Regions from separate parts of the Alteromonas sp. S167 genome, predicted to be linked through region 2. Evidence: predicted binding sites of a transcription regulator. Region 2 holds the regulator's gene; the other holds the start of a gene.
What was found. The regulator LexA, encoded in region 2, represses DNA repair genes until DNA is damaged. The targets are predictions, from matches to a motif close to TACTGTATNNNNATACAGTA.

Region 1 (3,217 bases), on a different contig from region 2:
CCTTTTGCGGTGTGAATAGTCATCATTTGCACAGCGTCTTGGTCAGTGTCGGCCTGTTGCTCGCCAGCTTCTAACGAGGCGTGTGCCAAAAAGGCAGCGAGCGGTGTCATTTCTTCGGCTTCTTCAGGCACGATAAAAGTTTTACATGCAGTTACCAGTTCTTCTAAGTTTTCTAGACGTGCCTGTGCTTTCTCACCGCGCTCTGCCTGATACATAGCGTATAAGCCAGACTGGCGAATGGCTTTATCTGCCTGCTGTTCGAGAGGTTCATCAAGGGTTGCTTGTTCTAGTTCGGTGATAAGCAACACAAAGCTTTGCATTGCATTTAATGCACGGCCCTTAAACCCACCTTCGTTAATAAGCAGCTGACAGGCCTGCCACATCGAGCAATTGTGCATGCGCGCAGTGTCTCGCACTTGAGAAAGGGTTTTCTCACCAATACCTCTGCTTGGTGTATTTACAACACGTTCAAAGGCTGCATCGTCGTGTGGGTGGCTAACCATGCGCATATAGCCCAGCGCGTCTTTTATTTCTTGGCGCTCGAAGAAGCGTAGCCCGCCATAAATACGGTAGGCTAAACCTTCATGCAGCAGCGCCTCTTCCAGCACACGAGACTGGGCGTTGTTGCGATACAAGATAGCAGTATCGCTTAACGCATTGCCTTGATTCAGCCAATCTTTAATTTTAGAGACAATAAAACGCGCTTCATCAAGCTCATTAAAGCCTGCGTAAACTGAAATAAGCTCACCCTGCGCGTCTTCGGTCCACAGCTCTTTGCCTAAACGCCCAGTGTTATTGTCGATAACGGTATTAGCGGCTTTAAGAATATTGCCTGTCGAGCGGTAGTTTTGTTCAAGGCGAATAGTCGCGGGTTCATTGAAGTCTTTAAGGAAATGCTGAATGTTGTCAACATTAGCACCTCGCCAGCCGTAAATAGACTGATCGTCGTCACCCACAATCATAATGTTGTTGTCGCCACCGCTACATAACATGCGAAGCCAAGCGTATTGAATGTTGTTGGTGTCTTGGAATTCGTCAACCAGTACTGCACGGAAACGGCGTTGATAGTGCGCAAGTACCTCTGGGTTTTTCGCCCATAATTCATGAGCGCGAAGTAGCAGTTCGGCAAAGTCTACCAGACCTGAGCGGTCGCAAGCATCTTGATAGGCCGCATATACTTCACGCATGGTTTTTTGAATATGATCGCCGTGGGTTTCAATGTGTTGTGGGCGTAACCCTTCGTCTTTATTGCCGTTGATATACCACTGGATTTGTCGCGGCGCCCAATGTTTTTCATCCAAATTCATGGCTTTTAAAATACGGCGAATTAAGCGGTATTGGTCGTCTGAATCAATAATTTGGAAGTTTTCGGGTAAGTTAGCTTCGGCGTGATGGGCACGCAATAAACGGTGTGCTAAACCGTGGAAAGTACCAATCCACATGTTGTGAAGGCTGCGACCCATCAATGATTCAATACGGCCACGCATTTCTTTTGCGGCCTTGTTGGTGAACGTTACCGCTAAAATAGAAAATGGCGCAATATTTTCTACTTCCATTAGCCACGCTATGCGATGAACAAGAACACGGGTTTTACCACTGCCTGCACCCGCTAAAACAAGTGCGTTTTGCAGTGGCGCTGCTACCGCTTCACGTTGTTTATCGTTTAGCTCGTCTAGCAGTCGAGATACATCCATAGTGTGGCACCTATATATTGAATTTCATTACAGCATGTACGCTTTTCGGCGAGGCCAGTATTATGCCAGCTGCCTGTTAATTTATACAGTCCAGTTTTCAATTGCATGGCTTTGATACATGGTTTTGACTGGAGCTACAGGTAGCTTAGGTAAAACGCGCAAATTGAAATAAGTAATAACGAAACAATTCGATAAGTTGATCGAATTATCGGCTCGAAAGGTACAACTTCGGTATTGCCGCTTAGTATTCTCAGGTACACTTTAGCGTATGCTTGCTGGCTAGTGATACTGATTAAAATTGACGAGAAGCTAGCTGTACATGCACTAAATCAAGCACTAAATAGTAAAAGACAAACTTAAGTTCACTTACTTTGGAACATGCCCATGACCGCACAAGCTATGCCCATTGATTTTTGGTCAACGTTGAAACAAGAAGCGCAAGTTGTCGCAGACAACGAGCCTTTGCTTTCAAGCTACGTTCACGCGAGTGTACTTGCCCATCATAACTTCGAGTCATCGCTGAGTTTTATACTGTCTAACAAAATGGCAGACGACGTTATGCCTGCATTGGCTATTCGTGAAGTATTCGATGAAGCATACTTGCTAGAGCCGGGCATAAGCGAGGCTGCGATGGCCGATATTTTAGCCATTAAAGCACGTGACGCCGCGGTAAATGACTTCCTTACACCGCTATTACATTTCAAAGGGTTTCATGCAGTTCAAGTACATCGTATGGCGCACTACTTGTGGGTACATGGCCGTCATCAATTAGCGCTTTTCCTGCAAAGCCGCAATTCAGCTAGCTTCGGCGTAGACATTCACCCTGCTGCTCGTATCGGCAGTGGCGTTATGTTTGACCATGCTACGGGCATTGTGGTGGGCGAGACCGCAGTAATCGAAGATAATGTATCTATTCTACAAAGCGTTACGCTAGGTGGTACCGGTAATGAGTCTGGCGACCGCCATCCTAAAATAAGGCAGGGCGTGTTAATAGGTGCTGGTGCGAAGATACTAGGTAACATCGAGATTGGCGAAGGCTCAAAAGTAGGGGCCGGAAGTGTGGTATTAGACAATGTGCCAGCCCACGTAACCGTGGTAGGCGTACCTGCGAAGGTTGTAGGCAGACCCATTTGCCAAAGCCCATGCGAGTCGATGCGTCAAAATGTGTTAGAAGACAACCCCGAAGTATAAGTCCTAAAGGCATAGCATTTACTACATCTTTAAGCGCTGTATACGCACGGTAACTCGCACTATCTTCAAGCCAGACTATTGGTCGATAAATTCTATCTGCTAGTTTATAAAAAGAGTAAGTTCACTCAGTGAATCTAGCTTCACATGTGGTAATAATCGCGCGGGTTCACTGTTTAAATTCATGGGTCTGTTACACGCAAACCATGCGGTTTGATACCCCGCGTTTAGTGCGCCGTAAACGTCTTTAATTATATTGTCTCCCACATGCAATATGTGCTTTGGTGAAATATCTAGCAAATTGGCGGCTTCGTTAAACATATCGGGCGCTGGCT
Region 2 (3,217 bases):
AGAATGAAGCATAGCAGTGGGAAGTGGGTGTGGGTTGAAACCTACGGCAAGATTGTTGAAGTAGACGAGGGCGGCAACCCTGTGCGTGTTGCGGGTATTCACCGTGATATAACTCATCGAATGGAGAATGACCTTCACGAGAGAAAGAAAACCCAGTTACTGCAGTTTATAAATAAAACCCGTGCCTCTTATTTACAAAGTAACGACCTTACAGCGGCATGCCAGTCGGTCTTATCAGAGTTAATTGACATATCAGACAGCCAAATAGCCTTTATTGGCCAGATGCGAGACGTAGAAACGCAGCCCAAACTCTTTATACATGCAATTTCTGAAATTGTATGGGACAGTAAAAGCTTCACCCAATATGCTGAATATAGAAAGCGTAATTTATATTTTTCGTCGTTTGACAACTTATTTGGACAAGCCATTACGTCGGGCGAGGTCGTTATTAGTAATACCGCTGGAGCACATCCTGCTTCTAAAGGAACGCCACAAGGTCACCCCAGAATTAGTCGGTTCCTTGGTTTACCCATAAAAGTGAAAGACAGAGTAGTGGGTATTATTGGACTTGCGAATAAATTCTCACCATACACCAACGAGGATGCGGAGTTTTTTCAACCTTTATTAGACGCTCTTGCAGGGCTGTTTTATGCCGTAGACCTAGAGCAAGCTCGGGCCGAAGCAGAGGAAAAACTGCGTAAGTTAGCCATGACAGACCCGCTTACGGGGCTATTCAACCGGCGCGCGTTTATTGAGCAATGTGAGGACATGGCGAAAGATCATTGCAGTATTTTTGTTGTACTCATCGATATCGACCACTTTAAAAATGTAAACGATACCTATGGCCACGACGCTGGAGACTGTGCGCTTAAGCAAACCGCCGATATCATCAGCGATGCAATTAACGATGGAGACATTGTTGCACGTCTCGGCGGAGAGGAGTTTGCCATGGTAATTCGTGGTGAATGTGAGCGTGAAGCGAAGAAGCGTTTAGACTCATTGCGAAAGCGTATAGCCGCTACAAAAATGTCTTATAAAAAAGACACACTGCAACTAACGGTAAGCATGGGCGTAACCTTTGTTGACGACGGTTTTAATATGGATTTTAGTGCGCTGCTGTCTTTAGCTGACCAAGCCTTGTATGACGCTAAAGCTAATGGGCGAGACAGAATTGAGTGGGCACCATTCACCAAAAAAGCCGTTTAAGAAAACGGCTTTTTTAGAGAGCGTTACTTAGTTCTTGTTATTTCGTATTAGGTGTATATAATTACAGGAACTGTATGAACAGACAGGTCTTTTATGCGCCCATTAACAGCTCGACAAACCGAAGTTTTAGAACTTATCAAAACCACTATGCAAGAAACGGGAATGCCTCCAACGCGTGCGGAAATTGCCCGTCAGCTTGGTTTTCGTTCTGCTAATGCTGCCGAAGAGCATTTGAAAGCACTTGCTAGAAAAGGTGTTATTGACATTTTGCCGGGCACCTCTAGAGGTATCAAACTCAATATTCCGCTTGAAGATTCTGTAGAAGAAGATGGTTTGCCACTCATTGGCCGAGTGGCCGCTGGTGAGCCTATTCTTGCGCAAGAGCATGTAGAGTCGCATTACAAAGTCGATCCTGCACTGTTTCAGCCACAGGCTGACTTCTTGCTTCGTGTTAACGGCATGAGTATGAAAGATATTGGTATTTTAGATGGTGACTTACTCGCAGTGCATCGCACTACGGACGTTCACAATGGCCAAGTCGTGGTAGCTCGTGTTGATGAAGACGTAACGGTTAAACGCCTTGAAAAACGTGGCAGAGAAGTACTGCTACATGCCGAAAACGAAGAGTTTTCTCCAATTAAAGTGGACTTAGCCTCACAGCCTTTTGCTATCGAAGGTATTGCTGTAGGTGTAATTAGAAATGCAGACTGGATGTAGAGTTTTATCCAACTCAACCAAAAGCGGCCTATTAGCCGCTTTTTTTATACCTAAACTTTTGTTAATGATTGCACTATTGTGAAGCAAGGTTGTTTTTTGACCAAACGGATCAACTGAGTTAAAAAATTTAATACGCCCTCTTTTCCGCCGCGACATTGAAACAAAAATTTCACTTTTTAGCGTTTTATAATAAGTCTCGCCGTTTTAATTCCCTATCCACAATGTTTTAAATTGTTGTATTTAAACGCTTTTATTTAGAGTGAAAAATTATCTTATGTTCAAAATGGTTGTTTGAATCAAGGTTATTTGTTTGCAGCATTTGTGTTTATTTCTGCTATTGGACGGTATAGCTAGCTGAAACCAATGATTAAATTTTAAACACTTCATTAAAAATTTAATAGAAAAGACTAGACGGCAGTGAATAATCGCGCAATTATTAGTCAGGAATTAACAAAATAATAACAATGACTCTAAATTTGTTTTACAAGTTGCAGTTGTGGGTCAACCGTTCGCAAACCATCTGGTAGGGACAGCGCGCAAGAACATTTGGCGTTAATGGTTCTACCATTACGGAGGTGCTGAGTGAAACAACTAACGAACGTCATCGCAAAAGGGGCTGCGGCATTACCCTTTTTGTTATTTTCTCATTTTCTTTCTGCGCAACAGGCTGCTGAAGAAGTCTCTTCATTGAACCTACGGCGAGGAGCAACTGACATTAGCGGGCAAGTGTACGATTTGCATATGCTGATGTTCTTCATTTGCGTTGGTATTGCTGTGGTGGTGTTTGGCGTGATGTTCGCGTCTATGTATCTTCACAGAAAATCCCGCGGCGCTAAGCCCGCTAATTTCCATGAGAACGTAAAAGTGGAAATTGCATGGACAGTTGTGCCTTTCCTTATCCTTATCTTCATGGCGGTGCCAGCGGCCAATACACTGATTGCCATGGAAGACGTGTCTGAAGCGGACATGACGGTATTGGTAACAGGTTCGCAATGGAAGTGGCATTACAAGTACATGGACAGTGACGTTGAATACTATTCTTTACTGGCCACCCAGCGCGAGCAGATAGAAAATAAGTTTGAAAAGACAGATAACTATCTGCTTGAAGTCGATCGCCCCTTAGTTATTCCTACCGGTAAAAAAGTACGATTTCTTATCACGTCTGACGACGTTATCCATTCGTGGTGGGTACCCGATTTCGCAGTGAAAAAAGACGCTAACCCAGGTTTTATTAACGAGGCATGGGCCAAGGTGAATGAGCCAGGTATTTACCGAGGTCAGTGCGCTGAACTTT

Region 1: a site for LexA is predicted at 1,766-1,785, ahead of uvrD (DNA helicase II). Genes of this name have one in related genera too.

The regions. Positions count from the first base shown of each region.
Region 1 is NZ_JAZETR010000005.1:131,135-134,351, reverse strand. Features, by position in the region: gene uvrD (DNA helicase II) at 1-1,694, opposite strand, end outside; gene cysE (serine O-acetyltransferase) at 2,079-2,885, shown strand; gene V7R35_RS09650 (HAD-IA family hydrolase) at 2,985-3,217, opposite strand, start outside.
Region 2 is NZ_JAZETR010000003.1:280,436-283,652, reverse strand. Features, by position in the region: gene V7R35_RS07235 (sensor domain-containing diguanylate cyclase) at 1-1,206, shown strand, start outside; gene lexA (transcriptional repressor LexA) at 1,300-1,923, shown strand; gene coxB (cytochrome c oxidase subunit II) at 2,506-3,217, shown strand, end outside.